4 regions of the Paenibacillus sp. A14 genome follow, and region 2 is predicted to be linked to each of the others. Evidence: riboswitches for the same ligand, from Rfam matches in the RefSeq annotation. Region 2 holds a riboswitch; each other region holds the start of a gene.

Region 1 (5,314 bases), on a different contig from region 2:
CAACCCCTATTCGCTCGTAGTACTCGGGGCCGATATCGCGAATTTCATGGCCCATTACTTTTGCACTTCCCTGATATCCCTTCAGCAAGCCAATAAGCAGCTTTTGTGTCGTACTTTTACCGGCGCCCGACGGGCCCAAGAAACCAAAAATCTCCCCGCTTGGAATGACAAAGTCAAGACCGCGTAGCGTTCGCTCCTTCCCGTTTGGATACGTAAACTGAAGTCCGCTTACTTCGATCATGACTTTCCGTCTCCTTTCGGCTGCTTAGACACGGCGAGCATGCCGGCCGACAATAAATCGACCAACAGTTCGATCGTTGCCGTAAATTGCGCCTCTCCAATCTCATTCTTGTGCAGTGCCAGAAGCGCCAAGGCTCGGACCATGCCTACGATGGACTCCGGTGCAGTCTCAGGTAAAATGCCGGCTTTCTTCCATGCCTGGATCACAGGTAGAAGTGCATCCTGATCCTGGGTAAAGTTTCGTTCGAGCATGTGCTGGGGCAGTTTCCTGAGTAATAGGTCCATTTCTCCCCGATCCATCATTTGTCTGAGCAACGGGCTTTCATCCATCAATCTTAAGGAATATAACAGAAAGCGCTGAATACTTGCCCTGGTGCATACATCATTAGGAGGGAACAATTCCAGAACGGCCTTGCGGATACGCTGCTCCTCCTCCTGAAGCAGTTCATAATATAGTTCCTCTTTCGATCCGAAAAACATGTAGAACGAACCTTGAGCGATACCCGCGGCCCTCGTTAATTCTTCAACGCTCGTTTTTCGGAGCCCTGCTTTCTCAAATAGATGGCGTGCCTCCGTCAACAGCTTTTGCCGGATCCATTCGCGTTCCTGATCGGTAAATTTTTTGGGCATCTAAAATCGCACATCCTCTACATTACATTCGTCATTGTGTATCTGTGAATATTTTTATTTTATATTCATAAAATAACGCTTCTAGTCCAAAATGTCAATGGATTGGACCTCCTGCATCTTTTGGGTACAATATTATGGAGATTCTATTTTTGAAGAGGGGTGCCGCTATGCATCACTTTAACGAGGTTTTCGTTCAACTCTTGATTTTACTGGCCATTTCGATGGGGGTAATCGCATTCGCCAAAAAAATGAATCAACCTTACTCCATAGCGTTAGTTATAGTAGGCTTACTTCTCGGTTTGATACATATACCAGTCCTGGATCAAGCCGAATCGTTCATTACCCAATCTAATGTGTTTCAGGCGATTATCATCTCCCTGTTCCTTCCTATCCTGCTGGGCGACGCCACATTAAAACTCCCTTTCTCGCATCTGCGGGAACAGAGCAAACCGGTCATTGCCCTTGCGTTCGGAGGCACTCTGCTTTCCTTTCTCCTAATCGCCTTTGCCATGTATGGTTTGACGGGGCTGCCGATCGTTGTCGCCTTCACATTCGCGGCGCTCATGAGCGCTACGGATCCGATCAGCGTCATCTCCATCTTCAAGTCTTTGGGAGTACCCAAGAAAGTTGTCACCATTATTGAAGGAGAATCACTTTTTAATGACGGAATTGCCGTCGTATTATTCCAGATTTCCTCCATATATTTGCTCACCTATATGGAAATGGGCTGGGGAGGGGTTGGCAGCGGTGTCTTGCTTTTTCTGAAGTTCAGCCTAGGCGGTATCGCGGTTGGCGGCATTTTGGGATATCTTTTTTCCCAGCTCATTCGCTTTTACGATGATTATCCGTTGGAGATCGCCTTTTCCATGCTCCTCTTTTTTGGAAGTTTCTTTATTGCCGAGCATTTTCATGTGTCCGGCGTGATCGCCGTTGTCGTAGGCGGGCTGATCTTCGGCAGTTACGGGGCGCGCATTGGCATGTCCGAAACAACAAAGACGAATATCAACTCGTTTTGGGACGTGATTACGTTAGTGGCCAATTCACTGATTTTCCTCATGATCGGACTTGAAATCAAGCATATTGATTTTACGGACAAGTGGGCCTTAATCGGCGCGGCCATTCTTATTGTTCTAGTGGGCAGAACGTTGGCCGTTTATACAAGTCTCTACTCTCTGAAAACCTTCCCCTCTTCCTGGAAGTTAATTCTAAATTGGGGTGGATTAAAAGGCAGCTTGTCGATTGCCCTCGCACTGAGCCTGCCCCCGAGCTTCGAAGGACGCGACGAAATCCTGGTGCTGACCTTCAGTGTTGTGATGTTCTCACTACTTGCGCAAGGGCTGAGTATTAAGCCTTTGGTAAAAAGACTGGGGTTAGCTAAAGGACCGATAGAAACAGGCATGGATAAGAATTAAGAGCGACTTTAAATCGAACCTTCATATCTACTTTTAGAGCTATTTAACATAAGATTAATTACGATAATTTCATAAACTTATCGCTTAATCCCCTTAGGGGAGCGGGGGAACCACGGCCATTGGCCGTTTCAAGGGGTGAATTCTTTCTGGGAAAGGAAGAACGGGAACTCTCAATCCCGAATCCGACAGCTAACCTCGTCAGCGTCTTGGGAGAGAACATGTTTGTAACTTAGTCTAGTCCATGCTTCGAAAAACCGAGCCTGGTGGCAGAATGTCTCTGCCTCCGGGCTTTTCTAATGCTTGATAAAAATTTTTTATTTATCCCAACAGAACGGAGTGGATCCGGTGAACAAGCAACTGGAGAATGTGAGTGATAATCCACAGCATTCCGCTTTTTTAAAAGCAGAGTCCCTTATAAACAGGCTAAAAAAGAACACGACGCCTCCCCAACTCATTATGATCGTTTTTTTCATTTTAATTTGGATGGGCACGGCCTTGCTGACGCTTCCCCATTCTTCCTCCACTGGGAAATCCGTCGGACTCCTGAATGCTTTATTTACAGCCACCTCGGCGATATGTGTGAACGGCCTAATCGTGGTGGATACCGGTAGTGTCTATTCGCTTTTTGGGCAAATCGTCATTATGGTCTTGATTCAGATTGGCGGGCGGTGCGTTTTTTCTATAGTATCCCTTCCCTGGGTATTCGTCTATCTTACAAAAGAAAGCCAACCGGTATTTGGTATACCGGTTGGCTTTTGTTTAGCTTCTTAACTGGCTATTTACTGCTCATCTCCGGCAGCGATCTCCACGCTGCCGTTCTTATGCACTCGCAGGTTCCGGGAGGCCGATTCGATATCGGGCGCCGCCCAGCTCGCTGGATGGACATCGGACCAACTGGACTCGCCGATCGCCCGGCGATCCAGCAGCGGGCGATCGAACAGCCGGTTCAGTACAACGATGGCTTCCGCGCGTGACATCGTCTGGTTCGGACGGAATGAACCATCCTCGTATCCGAGCATGTATCCCGCCTCACGTACCGCGTTAATGGCGCCGGCCGCCCAATGGCCTTGGGTATCGGTAAACGCTTCACTTGTATTGGTAAGCTCAAGTCCTTGCAGTCTGGACGCAATGACCGCCATTTCCGCGCGGGTCACTCCAGCCTCCGGGCGGAACCGCCCGCTCAGATCGCCGGAAAGAATGCCCGCACCGGTCAGTTGGAGAACCGCTTTCGCGGCCCAATGCGACGCCGCCAGATCGGAGTACGGATTTACACCGGCGCCTTCGCTGAATTCTGTTTGAATGGCGATCAACCTGGCCATCTCGGCGCGCGTAACGGATTCGGCAGGGTGGAATTTCCCGTCCGGATAACCGGAGATATACCGTAAATAGGTTTTGTAGTCCGCTTCCGTAGAAATAATCGTGAATGTGCTGAATTTCCGGACGTCGATTTCAATGCCGATCGGATGCCCTGTTTCATCGTAAACCGGCTGTCCGAACTCGAGCTCTTTCTCTCCGTCGCTGTGTTCGATGAACACCGCCAAACCGTTTAAGAAGTTCTTGCGATCCTGGGCATCCTCAGGAAGATCAATGCCCGTCAACGGAAACATGACTTTCGTAGCCCGATTTGTGTAATTCGTTTCGATCGTCATCGGTTGACCGACGGCACGCGCGTTCCGGCCCATGGCGTACTCCCGAAACTCCTGTGCCGACTCTACCCGATCTTGAACCGTCTCGGTTTCGGACGGTTTACGAATCGGGACGACCCGGAAATAAAGGTCTTTTCCATCATCGTTCAGTTGGCCTAACGAATCTATAGGCAAACTGATCTTGGCACCGCCCGCCTCGATGGCGAGCCCCAAATTCCCCTCTTTAAGCTTCAAAAGAGCTTCCTTGGAAATACTGACATTGACTTCATCGGCAGGCTGGCCGGGGATGTCGTCGACGACGATTCTTGCCATGCCGGCGCCGGTGGCTGCGGCTTTCGCCACGATTTCGTCAGCCTTTGATTTTCCGAATGTCACCGAGTCTACGGCAACCCCGTTCTTCAGGGTACGGGTAATTTCGACCCGCGCAACATTCTCTTCTCTCTCCCCTGCCATTACCTTGGCCTGACGGATTGCCGGGGAGGGACTTGTCGGAGTAAGTGCGCCCGGGGGATTGGAATTTGAGTTCGAATCTGAATCCGAGGACGGATTCGAACCGGAACCTGAATCTGGCCTTGGTCCCGGCGTCGGAACCGGATCCGGTTTCGTATCAGGAATCGGCTCCGGGTTGTTTGGCATGGCCGCTCGCGTAATATCCAAGTCATATATTTTAATAGCTCCGCCTGGGGCCGTGACAATGAGGGTCACCGGATTGCTCCCGATGGCCAGGGACAAGCTTCTTGAAGTTCCTGTCATTCCGTTAATCGTCACGGTTGCCGCCGGATCTTCCGTTTGAGCCGAAACAGTGACGGAGCTTGTGCCACCGGGAACTTCGGCGAAATAAGACGTAACGCCGGGTTCGAACAAAGGGGTCAAGGTTGCGGAACCGATCGACAAATCCACCAACTCGCCGGATACGACCTGGACCGTCCGGGTGGTTTCCGGGGCGGCATTTCCACTATTATCCTCTACATTGTATCGGAGAATATAAGGTCCGATTTCGCCGGAGTAAACATCCCCCGTTACGGTAACCCGCTCCGTCAAATCACCGTCGACTTCGTCTTCGGCGGAATAGCCGGGTTCTACATATGGCTCACCCTTCAACAGATACATTAACGGTTCGCCGGCCAATGTAATAAACGGCTGATCTTCATCCAATATATAAAAACTGGCTTCCGCCGTATGCGTTCTCGGGTCGTCATTGTCACCGGTTCGACCGTTATCGGTTACCGTATAATTGAATTTGGCCAGGCCGGTGAACTGCTCCGACGGCCTGAACTCGACGCGGCCGTTGGCCAGTTCGACCGTCCCTCCTTCCACCGCTTGAACGTCGGTAATCGTCAAGGACTGCCACAGCGCTTCATCGGGAGGGCCGACCTCATCGTTAGC
Region 2 (5,314 bases):
CACTGGGAGCGCTTTCGCCGATTCCACGTTGGACGGCGTCATCGATACGGCCTTGGGAACGGAGTACTCTTCCGGCGGCACTACAACGTCCGGCTTCGATTGTTCCGGATTTACCATGTACGTCTTTTCGAAGATCGGTATTAAACTGCCCCATCAATCCGGTGCCCAATACAAGATGGGAACGGCCGTAGAGAAGGAAGAGCTGATTGCCGGCGATCTCGTGTTCTTCAACACTTCCGGTAAAGGCGTTTCTCATGTCGGCGTTTATGTTGGTGATGGCAAGTTTGCCCACGCATCTTCTTCCAAGGGCGTAGTCATCAGCAAACTGAGTGAGAAGTATTATGTACAGCGTTATGTCGGAGCGAAACGGATTCTGAGTACCGATAAGTACGAAGAAGTCACCACCGACTCCCAAGAGCATGACGATGTAGAATAATTCCGGCAAAGGCCCGCAGCGATTCTTTCGAGTCGTAGACTGCGGGTTTTTTCATGGCTGTTTGGGAAATCCCGTTTAGGAGAAATTACCCGTCTCTCCCCGGCATAAACAGGACAATAGAATTAAAATATCCGGCAACCCTAGAATAGCTTGCCAAAGCAAGTTAGGCTTGGTACAATAACCAAAGTAAATAGTAACAACTTTGTAAACATTGTTCGCCACGTCACAACTTTGGGTGCATTCAACTAGACTAGCCGAATTCCCGGCACCCGGGAAACGGGGGAACCATTTTGGGTGAATTGATTACCGATACATAGGAATCATAGGGAACCTTCAACCGAATCCTCAAGCTAACCTCGCAGGCATTGGAAGGAGAACTTTACATCATGAGAAAGACATTTGCAGCAGCAGCGACAAGTTTGGCGATTCTGTTCACCTTGGGGACAGGGAGCGTATCGGCCGAAGACACGACCTTGAACAGCGTGGTTAACTCTGTTTACGGAACGCCTTATAAATACGGGGGTGTCTCCACAAGCGGATTTGATTGCTCCGGATTTACGAGATATGTGTTCAAGCAGATGGGGGTCAAGCTCGCCCGGGTCTCTTCAGCCCAGTACAAACAAGGCACGCCTGTCGCCAAAAGCCAGTTAAAGCCGGGGGATCTCGTATTCTTCAATACCTTGGGCAAGAATAAAGTATCCCATGTCGGCATTTACATCGGTGAGGGGAAATTTGCGCACGCCTCTTCATCCAAAGGAATTCGTACGGATAAATTAAACAGCAGTTACTATAAATCAAAATATGTCGGGGCCAAAAGAATTCTCAGCAAAACCGGTTATTCCACATATGCCGCAGAATCATGACCCCTACGCCAAATTGAGGCGCTCACCTCAACTTAGTTAATACCGCAGTGGTTCTTGCCGGAACCACTGCGTTTTTTTCGCTATATACCATATAACGAAAGTCCGTTCAAAAAGGTTTCCAAATATGGCCTTTCCGCCAAAATTTATTTTTTCACGATCGCCGTTTCCTCTCCCGGACTCCACTGTCCAAATCTTCCCATACTCCACATTACCCCTCTGACCGAGGACGAAACACCTACGTCTTCCTATCTTTACAAGCAACCCATTTCCCGTTAGAGTGAGGGTAAACGGAATTTTCTAATCGATGAAAAGACAGCCCCGCGATATAATATCCATTCCCATTGTTTAAAGGAGGCGCAAACATGGAAAAACCAGTCACTACATTCCGGATCGTTCCCATGGAGGAGAGCCACGGCGCGGCTATCTGTACCTGGAAATACGATTCCCCATACGATATCTATAGCTGGCTCCCCTGGGAACAAATGAAAGCGCTCGACGTGGAGTTTGGGAACCCGGCCTTAAGAGCGCAACAATATGTCTCATTAATGACCCCTGATGATGAGCTCGCCGGATTTGCCCAGTACTTTCCGATGGAAGGGGTGACACGGCTCGGCATCGGGATGCGGCCCGATTTATGCGGCCAGGGACTGGGTAAAACCTTTGTGCTGACGATCGTGGAGGAAGCCCGGCGGCGGAAACCGCAGAATGTCATCGACCTGGAGGTATTGACCTGGAACACCCGGGCGATTCGCGCTTATCAAAAAGCCGGCTTCGTCATTACCGATTTGTACGAAAAAATGACCCCGGGCGGTATTTCCAAACCTTACTACTGTATGGTTTACAAAGGTGCCCCAGTCTCACCTTAATCTATATTGCGAGGTTGTCTGTGATAAACGGCACGTCATTTGGGGAAATATTTAAAAAACCGGAGTAATTCGTTACTTTTTTTGTCACAAACGCTATGATCAATGAGCCTGTTCCGCTATAATGGAAGGGGTAACTTACATAGGAGGGACGATCGGAATGCAGAAGTGGATCATGAGCGGATTACTCGTCGTGGCTTGCGCCTTTGCAGCCGTGTTAATGTTTACATTGCCCGGCCGGGAACAGGTAGCTCAGGAAGAGAAGCCTCAGATGCCTGAAGTCACGTTAAATGCGGAACAAGCCGAGGCCGTTATAAAGGCGAACTGCATCAGCTGTCATGGTGATGAATTGAAAGGCGGAGCCGGTCCGAACCTGCAAAAAGTAGGTTCCGCGCTGTCGGCTGACCAGTTGTTTGGGATCATTACCAAAGGGAAAGGCGGAGGCATGATGCCTTCCTTCAAGGATAAGTTGAAGGAAGAGGAAATCGCCAACGTCGCGCTTTATCTTTCCGAAAAGAAATAACGCTTACAACAATACGCCCGCCGGGGCCTGGGTCCAGGTTTTCGGCGGGCGCTTTTCTGCAGCCTCGATTATCTTGCTTTCCTGCATTCGTTTCTCAACCGGCAGAACGGGCCTTCTCGAATGCTTCATTATATTGCTGCGCTTCCTTGATATCCACGGCCGTGATGCCGCCTTCCTCCCAGGAGGTCAGGCGAAGCGTCACCGTTTTGTGATCGATGGTTATAAAGGGGTGATGGTTAAACGCTTCCGAAATGGCGGCAACCTCGTCCACAAACGCAATCCCTTTCATAAAGTTGGAGAAGGTATATTTGCGGACGATCCAGCGTCCCTCCTCCAGCTCCCAACCTTCCAGCCTTTCCAAATGCGCCTCTACTTCTTGCGGCGTAAACGGCATTGTTCTTCCTCCCCGTTTCCTCAAACTTCCCTGTATGTAATCCTGCAGTGAAGGATTTTATTCTTCGTCTCCAGCCCGGCATGAGCATCCATTTATTGTATTCCATGGATCGGCTGTTCATGCGCGGAAGGCTTTTCCTGATTTACCCTGCCCGTCCGAGCAGGTCTAGCGTGTCGATCTTCTAAGTCTTTATTTTACCATGCTCCCGAACAATATTCCAAAAAAACGCCCCGCTGTCAAATCAAAGCCACGGAGGTCAACTCGTCTTCGCCGATGAGCACATTGATTCTGTGGCCCTCAGCATCGTGAATAACCACAGCGCTGCCCACGCTAATCACGGGTTCGGTCCCCAGCGCAAAGAACAAATCTTCCGCCAATGCCTCTTGGACCTCATAACGTTCTTCGCCGGAAAGGTCCGCCCACTCCGCAGCCTCCATTTCAAAAAATTCATAGCTATCCGGAATGCGTCCAACCGCTTCCGTCAGATCTGCCAAAATATGTTCATAATCTCTTCCGTGCTTTACTCCCACCGCCTAATGGCTCCCTTCTTAGTAGTCTAATACAGACTGTATTCTCATTATACCGGAAAAAACACCTTAAAAAAAAAGGGAATTCTGTCGATAAAAAAGATAAACCGTTTTTCGGACAAGGTTGTAATGCCTCCAGCAAGGATGCGGGAGACAGAAAAATGGAAACAATTATCTCAAGGACGAGGTGTGCAATGGAAATTTCAACGATTATTGGACTTATTCTCGGTTTCGTGGCGCTTATTTTAGGAATGTTCCTGAAAGGTGCACCTATTGAAAGCTTGGTCTCGAACCCTGCGGCCTTTGTCATTATCTTTGTAGGGACGGCAGCGACGCTGTTTGTGGCATTTCCGCTTTCGGACATCAAGAAATTCCCCGTGTTGCTCAAACTCACCATGTCAAAGCCCAAAATGATCAGCAAGGCTGAGCTGATTACCCTGTTCATGGAATGGGCGACCATTACCCGCCGTGAAGGTCTGCTTGCTTTGGAAGCCAAGGTGGAGGAAATTGAAGATGATTTTTTACGCGGCGGGATGCGGATGATCATCGACGGTAACGATCAGGATTTCGTTCAAGACGTCCTTACGGAAGATATCGCAGCCACCGAAGAGCGTCATAAGGCGGGGGCGCAAATCTTCTCCCAGGCCGGGATGTACGCGCCTACCCTAGGGGTACTCGGGGCGGTTGTCGGACTCATCGCCGCATTGTCCGATATGAGTGATATCGACAAATTGTCCCACGCGATTTCCGGTGCTTTTATCGCAACAGTTTTCGGTATTTTCACAGGTTATGTCATGTGGCACCCGATCGCCAATAAACTGAAGCGTCTCTCGAAGAAAGAGATGGAAGTTCGGCTGATGATGGTGGAAGGCTTACTTTCCATTCAATCCGGTGTATCTACAATTGCGATTCAACAAAAGCTGGCCGTTTTCTTAACCCCTGCAGAGCGTGCGCAAATTTTAGAAAAGGGGGCGGGTGAAGGTGAGCAAAAAGAATAAGAAGCACCAGGAACATGAGGAGCATTCGGACGAGAGCTGGCTGCTGCCTTATTCGGACTTGATGACCCTTCTGCTCGCGTTATTTATCGTTTTGTTCGGCATGAGTACCGTGGACGCCAAGAAATTTGAGGAAATGAGCGAAGCCTTTCAAAGCGTGCTTACCGGCGGTGCGGGAGTCCTGGATCAAACCGCGCTGGAGAGCAACACCAAGACCTCCCCGAATCCGGAGGACATTTCCAAAACTTCCGACAACCTGATGAAGCAGAAGAAGGAACTGATGCGGAAAGAGCAGGAGAGCCTGGAGGCGTTGAAGAAACAGCTCGATAACTACATCAAGAATAACGGGCTTACCACGCAGTTGGACACCAAGCTGAACCAATCCCAACTGATGATAACGATCAGCGATAACGCCCTCTTCCCTTCGGGGGAAGCCCAGGTGAAGCCGGACGCCCGTGTCTTGGCCAAGGCGATTTCGAATATGCTGCAAAAATTCCCCGATTATGAAGTCATCGTCTCGGGGCACACCGATAACGTTCCGATTTCGAATCATGAGTTCGCGTCCAACTGGGACCTCAGCTCTGTTCGGGCTTTGAATTTTATGAAAATTCTGCTGCTTAACGAAAACCTGGATCCGAAGAAATTCAGCGCGATCGGTTACGGTGAATACCATCCTGTCGCCAGTAACGATACCAATGTCGGCCGGGCGCAGA
Region 3 (5,314 bases), on a different contig from region 2:
AGGAAATTTCCGAGGTATCGGATATTGTGCGTTCCATTAGCGGTCTGCACCGGGGCAAGTATCATTTGTACTACCCGGAGAATAAATTGAGACCGGTTATGGACCGGCTGCCGCGGCATATCGCGGAATATTTTGAACAGGGAACGTAGGAGGGACAACCCATGGAACTATTTGATACACATACGCATATGGATGCGCCCCAATTTGACGAAGATCGTCATGAAGCGATTGAACGCGCTTTGGCGCAAGGCGTGACGCGGATGATCAACATCGGTTTTAACCGCGATACGATTCCGACGACGATGAAGCTGGCGGAGACCTATGACTTCATTTATGCGGCGGTAGGCTGGCATCCGCAGGACGCCATTACGATGAAAGAAGAGGATCTCGACTGGATTGCAGAATTATGCAAACATGAAAAGGTTGTCGCTATCGGGGAAATCGGCCTGGATTACTATTGGGATACGTCTCCGAAAGAGGTTCAGCACGAGGTATTCCGCAAGCAAATCCGGCTGGCCAGAGAGCTGGGAATGCCGATTTCCATACATAACCGGGATGCCCACGAAGACGTTGTTCGGATTCTGCGCGAGGAGCGGGCGAACGAGATCGGCGGGGTCATGCATTCCTATTCGGGCAGCTGGGAAATTGCCAAAATGTGTCTGGATTTGGGATTTCATTTGTCGTTTGGCGGACCGATTACGTTTAAAAATGCAAAGCAGCCCAAAGAGGTGTTGGCGAAGACGCCTTTGGACCGATTGCTGATCGAGACAGATTCCCCATATCTTACTCCACATCCATTTCGTGGAAAAAGAAACGAGACGGGTCACGTCCGATTGGTCGCCGAGGCCGCTGCCGAGTTAAAGGGGATCTCGGTGGAGGAAATTGCCGTTATTACGACCCAAAATGCGCTGGAACGATTTGGTATCCCGAGTAATCGGGAGAAAAACCGATGAAAAAAAGAGCATTTCGGAAAGATTAATGCTTTTTAACCAACTCCAGTGAGTATATTACATTTTTTTAACCAATTATTAAAATAAACGTTGTTGATTCGTCCTTTACAACATGCATCGAAACAGGATAGAATCTTTTCAGTAATCGATTTGGGGTCGTTAACATGCCGTTGACGATTCCGTTATATGGTTCCATGAACCAGTCTCGCTGAGTCTCCGAACATGGAGAACGGGGGAACCGACTACAGTGCCGAAGGGATATCCATCCGGACTGTAATTGATTTCTTTATCGGGTCTTTGGGGTGAATTCAAGGTCATTGCGCCGTGAGCGAATGACGGAGAAAGGGCGGCTCTCTGCGTCCTAACCCGACAGCTAACCTCGTAAGCGTACTAAGAGAGGGCAAACTCGTGCATCCTATTACACCCAGACATTCGGAAGCCACGAAAGAGAGCCTCTTACTCTTTCTAAGGCTTCTTTTGTTTTGAATAAACGTAATAGGGTCATCATACTGTGTTAAACAGGAGGTGACTTGATGCCGGGTAGACTGGAACGGGATGCGGAATGCGGCTTTCATTAGGCATTTCGTAAAAATGAAATGTAGTCACGTCATATGTAACACGATTCGACCTAGACGGCGGGACTATGAAGGAGGACGGAAGAAATGGGCATTTTCCGCAATGAGGAATCCCATGAATCGCGCTCATCCAGCATGTCTTACGCAATGCGGTGGAAACAAGAACATCTACGTCAGATTTCGGTCGTCGGAATTTTGTCCATCGCGGTAGTTCTCATCATCCTGATTTGGTTTTACAGCCAAAGCAACAAAAAAGTATACTTGGTTGTTGACGGGCAGAGTCAGCAGATCGAAACCCGGAAATCGCTGGTCAATCAAGTGCTGGAAGAGCAGTCCATCGTTTTGAAGCCGGAGGATAACGTATCTCATTCCCTGGCCAGTTCGATTCAAGACGGGGACCGGATTGTCATCCATCGCGCCGTGCCGGTCAAGGTAAGCGTGGATGGAACGACAAAGACCCATTTCACGACACAGGATAGTGTCCGGAAAGCAATCGAGGAACTTGGCGTCACTTTGGGGCAGGAAGATAAAGTTACACCGGCCTTGGACAGCAAAGTCTCGGCGAACTTGAACATCAAGGTCGTCCGCGTTACCAGACATAAAATACAGACTACGCAAAACGTTCCTTTCACCGTGGTGAAAACCTCCGACAAGAATCTGCTCAAAGGAACGACAAAGGTGATGTTCCCCGGGAGCGAAGGCGTTGTAGTCCATAACATCGAAAAAGTGTATGAAGACGGAAAGTTCGTGTCCAAACACTGGCTCGGCAAAGAGGTCAAAAAGGCAGCTTCGCCGAAAGTCGTTGCCGTGGGCACGAAGAAACCGACAGCAGTCGCATCCGCCAGCATTTCCCGCAGCGCCAACGCGGTTAATATCAGCGGCCTTACGACGAAAGGCGGCGTCTCTTTTAAATATAAAAAAGTGCTCAAAAACGTGACTCTTACGGCCTACTCCGCCGAGGAGGACGGCATCGGCACGCGCACGGCTTCCGGTACCCGGGTAGCGGAGGGAAGAACGATCGCGGTCGACAAGGATGTCGTTCCTTTGGGATGGTGGGTTTATATCGAAGGGGTCGGTTTCCGCAAGGCTGAGGATACCGGCGGAGCCATCAAAGGCCACAAAATGGATGTGTATTACGATTCCTTGAAATCGGCGAAGAATTTTGGACGCAAAAAAGGCCGGACCGTTTACGTCATCGGACCGACCAAACCGGAATTGAACTGACCGGAGCGTTTACTTTGCCTTGGGAATGGGATAATATTAGGATGATGAATAAGACGCGGATAAGAAGAGGAGAAATCCTCTTCTTTTTGTTATTGTGATGATGGAAGCTATCAGCGGTCTTTAAACCAAAACGAAAGAGGTAAGTGCGGGGATGATCAAGGAGGTCATTGTGGTCGAGGGCCGGGACGATACGGTCGCCGTCAAGCGGGCGGTGGAGGCCGACACGATTGAGACGGGAGGGTCGGCCATTAATGAGGCGACCCTACGCAAAATTGAGTTGGCTATGGAACGCCGGGGGGTCATTATTTTCACCGACCCGGATCATGCGGGGGAGCGGATCCGCAAAATCGTGGCGAAGCGGGTACCCGGCTGCAAGCATGCTTTCCTTCGGGAAGCGGACGCGACGAAGGCCGGCGACATCGGTGTGGAGAACGCCTCGCCGGAAGCCATTCGCGAGGCGTTGGAGCGAGTCCGCACCGAGGCCCCTCCGGAAGAAGAGGCGGCTCCCGCTCAGATCGACTGGGAGGATCTGATGGCGGCCGGGTTGATCGTTCATCCGCGGGCGGCCGAGCGTCGGCGTTTTATGGGTGAACGGCTGGGAATAGGATATTGCAACGGGAAGCAGTTTTATAAACGGCTCGCCATCTTCCGGATCAGCCGCGAAGAGTTTGCGGGCGCGCTGGCCCAATTGGAGACGAAAGAGGCGAAGAACGAATGACGATGAGAGACGAAGTGGCAACACCGCGCCGAACGAAGGAAATTATTCAGCGGCATGGTTTTTCATTCAAAAAAAGCTTGGGTCAAAACTTTTTGATCGATCAGAATATCCTCGGCAAAATCGTCGGCGCCGCCGAATTGGACAAGTCCAAAGGGGCGCTGGAGATCGGGCCGGGGATCGGCGCTTTGACGGAGAAGCTGGCGCAGCAGGCGGGGCGGGTTGCCGCCGTTGAGATCGATCAGCGGCTTTTGCCGATTCTGGAAGAAGTCCTGGAGCCCTACCCTCAGGTTCATGTGATCCATGGTGATGTGCTTAAGCTTGATCTTCATGCGTTATTTGCGAGCGAATTCAAAGAATGCGAGAAAGTCAGCGTGGTGGCCAACCTGCCATATTACGTGACAACGCCGATTTTGATGAAGCTGCTGGAGGCCGGCCTTCCCCTGGAGAACATCGTGGTGATGATTCAAAAGGAAGTGGCCGAACGGATGGCGGCCGGACCCGGCGGCAAGGAATACGGCAGCCTCAGCATCGCCGTGCAGTATTACAGCGAGCCGGAGCTGGTATGCATCGTGCCGCACAGCGTATTTATTCCGCAGCCGAACGTGGAATCGGCGGTGATCCGGCTGAAGGTCCGCAGCGCGCCGCCGGTGGCCGTGACGGAAGAGGCGTTCTTCTTTGAGGTAGTTCAGGCCGCCTTTGCGCAGCGCCGCAAGACGATCTCCAACAACCTCAAGAGCCGCTTCTTTCCGGGCGAGGGACGGGAGCGCCTGGAGTCTTTGCTGGCTGAGGCCGGTATCGAGCCGGCGCGCCGGGCCGAAACGCTCAGCCTGGAGGAGTTCGCGAAGCTGAGCAATACCCTGCATGCGGCGGGAATCGGCGGTTCAAAGCTGTAACCAATCCCTCTTTTCGCCCATACGATGGGGTAGAGGTGATGGAGTTGACGAATTTGGGAGACTTGGTCGTCCGCAAATCGTACGGTGGAGATATTACGTTCCGCGTCGAGCGTTTTGTGAGGGAGCAGGCCATTATCAAAGGAACGGAGTTTCGGCTGCTAGCCGATGCGCCGATATCGGATTTGGTGGTCGTGAACGCGGATATGCCGGGAGAAAAAACGAAGCGTGCCCGGATCAAGGCAACCGAATCTCTGCAGCGGCTGCAAAAAGATCGGCTGGACCTGACCGAGCGAAATCGGTCGTCTTTGGGCCGCGATTTTATTCCGCAGGGGGAACCGTCGTTTTTTGAGGTACCGGGTAAGGTCCTGCATTTGGACGGGGATGAGGGGTACCTGAAAAAGAGCCTGAGCCTGTACGAAAAGCTCCGTGTACCGGCACACGGCTATTACGTTACGGAATCGGCGATGGCTGGAGCGCTGTACCGCCTGCTGCCGAACATCCAGCCCGATATTTTGGTGGTGACCGGACATGACGGGGTATTAAAGAACCGCCCGACGGCGGACTTGTATAATTTATCCAGCTACAAGAACTCGAAGCATTTCGTCGAGGCGATTGCGGCGGCCCGCCAGTATGAACGCAATTTCGATGCGCTGACCATTGTCGCGGGCGCCTGCCAATCGCATTTCGAAGCGCTGCTGCAGGCGGGGGCGAATTTTGCCAGCTCGCCTTCCCGGGTATTGATACACGCCCTGGACCCCGTTTATATTGCGGCTAAAGCCTCATTGACCTCGATCCGCGACACGATCCATATTACCGATGTGTTGACGCATACGATCAGCGGCACTCAGGGAGTCGGCGGTATCGAAACCCGGGGCAGCTACCGGATCGGATTGCCGAAACTCAAAGATTTATCCGCGTTAAAGGTCATTCCCTCGATGTAAAATCGAGGGATTC
Region 4 (5,314 bases), on a different contig from region 2:
CTCAAGCGGCAAAAAAGACAATCAGGAAATTGCCGCTCGTCTCGGAAGGCCCGAGATTACGGGAGGCAGTCCGTTCGGAATGGACAAGAACTTATCGGGTAAACCGTGCTTTCGCCCTAAAAGCCGGCGAGTTTCTCGGAATAGAAGACAATGTTTTCTTTTTATATATGCATGAACTTTTGGCCTGGTTGTCCGGTGAGGAAACCTCCGCTGCGGGACATCTGCCTGCGCGTAAACAAACCTACCTGAGATATCAGACGCTGCCGGCGTTTCCGTCAATGATTCGGGGAAGATTTGACCCCTTTGCTTGGGCCGAGGAACCGGTCCGCAGAACCGATGTTTTCGATGCTTCTCTTCCGCTGACCAATGTGGAAACCGACAGTCTGAGAGGAGTCGCGGGAGCGGCGGGCAGGATTAAAGGCGTAGTACGCGTTCTCGGACACCCCGAAGAAGGGAACCAGCTATTGCCGGGTGAAATATTGGTGGCTTCCACGATCAACATCGGATGGACGCTTTTGTTCCCCAAAGTATCCGCCATTATAACCGATATCGGAGCTCCGCTGTCCCATGCCGCCATCGTAGCGAGAGAACTGGGGATTCCCGCGGTGGTTGGATGCGGAAACGCCACTTCTCTGTTGAAAACGGGAGACCGGGTCATTGTCGATGGGGGGCAGGGCATTGTCCAAATACTTTCGGAGTGATAATCTGTAAACTACAGTGGGTGGAACAAAAATTGAATTGGGGTGGGGGCTATATCAGAGAAAAGAAACCAGGGCGGAGGCCTACGCGAGCGCAAAAAGGCAAAAGCTATGGCTGAAGTCCAGAAGCACGCGATGCGGTTGTTTCGCGAACAGGGCTATAGGGCCACTACGGTGGAGCAGATTGCCGAGGCGGCGGAGATATCCTACAGCACTTTTTTTCGGTACTTTTCCAGTAAGGAAGATGTGCTGACCCGTGATAATTATGATTCCCTGCTTATTCGCGCTTTTGAGGAGCAGCCTCCCGGTTTAAGTCCTATTCATGCGTTGAAAAACGCCATGATCTCGGAGATTTCTAATATGTCCGCCGAGGAGTTGTCCACGATGCGCGAGCGGAATCAGCTGGTGATTTCGATTCCGGAGCTCTGGGCGGCGTTGGTGAACAACATGACGCAGATGATGCATCTGATCGCGGATATCGTCGCGGGGCGGGTCGGCGGCCACCCGGAGGATCTGGCGATCCGCACTTTAGCCGGAGCTGTGGTGGGTGTGAATATTTCGGTGATACTTCATTATGCGAAAAATCCGGAGACCGATTTTGCCGAGCTTTTGGAGGAAGCGCTAAGCCATCTGGAAAAAGGATTCTCTCTGTAAGACCGGTACAGAACCAAAGCTGAAAATAACTCCACTGACTTTCTGAAAATAATGCTACAATAAAGGCCGAAACAGTAAAGTTTTTCGCAAAGGGGTAATGGACATGACAACCATACTGAAAACATTGACGATAGCCGGCAGCGATTCCAGCGGCGGGGCGGGAATCCAGGCGGATTTGAAGACCTTTGAGGAATACGGGACCTATGGATTGAGCGCGTTGACCACCATCGTGACGATGGATCCGGACCGCGGCTGGCATCACAGCGTATATCCGGTGGATGCGGCCCTCGTTGCCGAACAGCTGAAGACCGTATTTGCCGGCGGGCCCGTTGCGGCCATGAAAACGGGAATGCTGGGCAGCGTGGCGATCATCGAAGTCGTGGAAGCCTGCATTAAGCGGAATCGGCAGCAAAATGTCGTCATCGACCCGGTGATGGTCTGCAAGGGCGAGGACGAAGTGCTGAATCCCGAAAGCGCGGATGCGATCCGCGATTCTCTGTTGCCGCTGGCAACCGTGACCACGCCGAACCTGTTCGAAGCCGGCGTATTGTCCGGAATGGGGCGTCTGACCTCGGTGGCGGATATGAAGGAAGCGGCGAAACGAATTCGGGAACGGGGGGCCCGGAACGTCGTTATCAAAGGCGGGAAGGCTCTCGAGGGCGAAAAAGCGCTTGACATATTCTACGACGGCTCCGAATTTACGATCCTGGAGAGCGATAAAATCGAACCGGCCCACAACCACGGCGCGGGCTGTACGTTTGCCGCCGCGGTAACCGGCGGGCTGGCCTGCGGCATGCCGGTCAAGGAGGCGGTGGAGAAAGCGAAAAAATTCGTGACGGCCGCGATCCGCTCCGGATACGCATTTAACGAATTTGTAGGTCCCGTTTTTCACGCGGGGTATCGCTTGAACGGCGAGCAATAAAACCAGGATTCTTCATTTAAAGGTCTTGTTCTCCTGTGCGGAGAGCGGGACCTTTTTTTACATTTGACGGGGGCTGATAAATCATGAAAGGAAATGAAAACAAGGGAAGTAAGCGCTTAAACGAACCCTTTTGGGTCAATGTTTCGTGAAATCGGGCACATCCAGGGTTTTACACGGATAAGTGAAAGGAGTATATTCACTCATGGATTTCATATCAAAATTCGCTGAATTTCCAGTAAGGGAAAACGGGGGAACCGATTTGTCGTCAACGTTTGGCCGGGAGAGTATCGGCCAAATCAAAGCGGCAGGGGGTGAATCCGCGGCAGCTTTCAGTCAGGGCTTTCGCGGAGGGGTGATTCTCGCCACCCTAATCCGACAGCTAACCTCGTAAGCGTAGTTCGGGAGAGGATGATACTGTGACCATGCAGACATGACATGGACCACAGGGGTTCTGACCTCTGTGGTTTTTTGCTGTGCTCCCCTATGCTTTTTTTCCGAAGAAAATGGGTATTCTATCTTAAACCAACTATGAGGTGTTGCAGTTATGTTTACCATGCTAAAAAGAGTGCTCATCGGTCAGCCGCTGAAGTCTACGGAACTGGGGGAACAAAGGCTCAGTAAAACGAAAGCGCTGGCGATTCTGTCTTCGGATGCCCTGTCCTCCATCGCCTATGGTCCCGAACAGATCCTGATTGTGCTGATGGCCATCGGGGCGGCGGCCTTTTGGTATTCCATCCCGATTGCCGTAGGAATTCTCGTGCTGCTGACGGCTCTCGTCCTGTCCTACAGACAAGTGATTTTCGCTTATCCGCACGGCGGCGGCGCCTATGTGGTGTCGAAGGAGAACCTTGGTGTCAATGCGGGCCTGCTGGCGGGCGGAGCCCTGTTGGTCGATTATATTTTGACGGTGGCGGTCAGCATTTCGGCGGGGACGGACGCCATTACTTCCGCCTTTCCGTCGCTGCATCCTTATAATGTGCTGATCGCTTGCCTGCTGGTTGTGCTGATTACCGTTCTCAACCTGCGCGGCATTACCGAGTCGGCTTCCATTCTGGCTTATCCTGTGTACTTGTTCGTCCTGATCATCTTCATAACGATCGGTGCGGGATTGTATCGGATTATGACCGGCCAGGTCCCGAGCGATCTGCACGCCCCGATCGGTACACCTGTCGCCGGGCTGACCTTGTTTTTGCTGTTGAAGGCTTTTGCGTCCGGGAGTTCGGCCTTGACCGGGGTGGAGGCAATCTCCAATGCGATCCCGAATTTTAAGGACCCCGCCCCGAGGAATGCCTCCAAAACCCTGGCGGCGATGGGCATTCTGCTGGCTTTGCTGTTTACCGGAATCGTCTGGCTCGCGTATTACTACGGCATCTCGCCAAAAGGCGAGGAAACGGTCGTTTCGCAAATCGCCTCGGCAACCTTCGGCAGAGGCGGGATGTATTTCGCGATTCAGGGAATCACCGCAATGATTCTCGTCCTTGCCGCGAACACGGGGTATTCGGCATTTCCGCTGCTGGCGGTCAACCTGGCGAAGGATAAATATATCGCCCGGATGTTCACCGTTCGCGGAGATCGCCTTGGCTATTCGAACGGAATTGTGTTTCTGGCGGCGGCTTCGATTTTACTGATTATCGTGTTTAAAGGGCAGACCGAGCATTTGATTCCGCTTTATGCGGTCGGGGTTTTTATCCCGTTCACACTGGCGCAGGCCGGGATGCTGGTGAAGTGGATCCGGGAGAAACCCGAAGGGTGGAGAGTAAAGCTCACCATTAACGCGGTAGGCGCGGTGATCAGCTTTACGGTCATGATGATGTTTTTCATTACGAAGTTTACGCAGGTTTGGCCCGCACTCATTTTTTTACCGGCGATCGTCATGGTCTTTCACAAAATTCATAAGCACTATGAGGCCGTCGGCGATCAGCTTCGCATCACCACTTGCGAGCCTGCGGCTCGCGTTAATGGCAATGTGTTCGTTATTCCGGTCGCCGGAATTACGCATGTGGTGGAGAATACGCTGAACTATGCCAAATCCTTAAAGCCCGATCAAATTATCGCGGTATATGTGGCTTTCGATAAGGAAGCGGAGAAGCAGTTTGAAGAGAAGTGGAAGCTGTGGCAGCCCGATATCCGCCTGGTGACCATCTATTCGCAGTACCGGAGCATCATCCAGCCGCTGACCAAATTTATCGACACGGTCGAGCATAAGGCCAAGGAGTTGAATTACGGGGTGACCGTGCTGATTCCGCAGTTTATTCCGAAGAAACGGTGGCACAACGCGCTTCATAATCAATCGAGCTTATTGATTCGCGCATTCCTGCTCTATCGCCGGGATTTAATCGTTGCGACCGTTCCGTATCATTTGAAAAAATAATTCGAACACGACTGAAGCCCGGCTCCGTGCCACCCGGCCCGGAGCCCTTCAGCTCAGCATGCTTCGCACCAGTTCGTTCATGCCCTTCCAGGAATCCTTCAGTACGAAGTCCTGTTGAATTCCCGCATTCCACGGCCTCGGAATCAGAATCGTCCGCTTTCCGGCGTCCCTGGCGGCGAGAATATTGTGCGGCCCGTCGTCAATAAGCAGATCAAAACCGAGCAAGTACTTGCGCTTGGCCACGAAGAAATTCTCGAACGGGATAAACGGCAGGTGCCTTTGCAGCCACCGCCATTTCTCGGCGACCGAGGACGGCCGGGCGGCGGTGACGATAATAACGTCATAGTCGGCGGTCATCCTGCGGATTTCTTCCACCGTGTATTCATCAAAAATCTCCAGTTCCTCATAAAGGCCGGGCCGGCCGAAGAACAGATCGTCCGTACAGGCGGGATGCCAGATGCCGCTTAAATCGAAGCTGACGATTTGTTCCAGGGTCAGCGGCAGATCGGGATACATCATATTATGGTAATGGATAGCTTTCGGTATGAGATGGCAGATCGTGTCGTCCATGTCGACGGCTATAATTTTTTTACTCATGCGAATATATTTCTCCCCGGCATACGATGCGTTGAATTTACCGTAATTGTAAAGGACCCGGCGGCAAAGCGC

What was found. Region 2 has a riboswitch for cyclic di-AMP ahead of V4U88_RS25355 (C40 family peptidase). Riboswitches for the same ligand answer to the same signal wherever they lie in the genome.
Region 1: another riboswitch for cyclic di-AMP. It lies ahead of V4U88_RS17605 (potassium transporter TrkG); the one in region 2 lies ahead of V4U88_RS25355 (C40 family peptidase).
Region 3: another riboswitch for cyclic di-AMP. It lies ahead of V4U88_RS23025 (3D domain-containing protein); the one in region 2 lies ahead of V4U88_RS25355 (C40 family peptidase).
Region 4: another riboswitch for cyclic di-AMP. It lies ahead of V4U88_RS14360 (APC family permease); the one in region 2 lies ahead of V4U88_RS25355 (C40 family peptidase).

Annotation. Positions count from the first base shown of each region.
Region 1 is NZ_JBAGJD010000006.1:212,119-217,432, forward strand. It holds gene V4U88_RS17590 (ABC transporter ATP-binding protein) at 1-241, opposite strand, end outside; gene V4U88_RS17595 (TetR/AcrR family transcriptional regulator) at 238-870, opposite strand; gene V4U88_RS17600 (cation:proton antiporter) at 1,038-2,282, shown strand; cyclic di-AMP (ydaO/yuaA leader) riboswitch at 2,354-2,502, shown strand; gene V4U88_RS17605 (potassium transporter TrkG) at 2,628-3,053, shown strand; gene V4U88_RS17610 (tandem-95 repeat protein) at 3,062-5,314, opposite strand, start outside.
Region 2 is NZ_JBAGJD010000018.1:48,246-53,559, forward strand. It holds gene V4U88_RS25350 (C40 family peptidase) at 1-436, shown strand, start outside; cyclic di-AMP (ydaO/yuaA leader) riboswitch at 679-816, shown strand; gene V4U88_RS25355 (C40 family peptidase) at 823-1,299, shown strand; gene V4U88_RS25360 (GNAT family N-acetyltransferase) at 1,662-2,165, shown strand; gene V4U88_RS25365 (c-type cytochrome) at 2,323-2,685, shown strand; gene V4U88_RS25370 (4a-hydroxytetrahydrobiopterin dehydratase) at 2,780-3,079, opposite strand; gene V4U88_RS25375 (hypothetical protein) at 3,316-3,609, opposite strand; gene motA (flagellar motor stator protein MotA) at 3,801-4,604, shown strand; gene motB (flagellar motor protein MotB) at 4,588-5,314, shown strand, end outside.
Region 3 is NZ_JBAGJD010000012.1:92,493-97,806, reverse strand. It holds gene V4U88_RS23035 (HD domain-containing protein) at 1-149, shown strand, start outside; gene V4U88_RS23030 (TatD family hydrolase) at 162-953, shown strand; cyclic di-AMP (ydaO/yuaA leader) riboswitch at 1,147-1,354, shown strand; gene V4U88_RS23025 (3D domain-containing protein) at 1,613-2,749, shown strand; gene rnmV (ribonuclease M5) at 2,901-3,467, shown strand; gene rsmA (16S rRNA (adenine(1518)-N(6)/adenine(1519)-N(6))-dimethyltransferase RsmA) at 3,464-4,360, shown strand; gene yabG (sporulation peptidase YabG) at 4,399-5,301, shown strand.
Region 4 is NZ_JBAGJD010000004.1:640,882-646,195, forward strand. It holds gene V4U88_RS14345 (PEP/pyruvate-binding domain-containing protein) at 1-701, shown strand, start outside; gene V4U88_RS14350 (acyl-CoA-like ligand-binding transcription factor) at 810-1,352, shown strand; gene thiD (bifunctional hydroxymethylpyrimidine kinase/phosphomethylpyrimidine kinase) at 1,456-2,274, shown strand; cyclic di-AMP (ydaO/yuaA leader) riboswitch at 2,487-2,683, shown strand; gene V4U88_RS14360 (APC family permease) at 2,819-4,645, shown strand; gene V4U88_RS14365 (5' nucleotidase, NT5C type) at 4,694-5,242, opposite strand.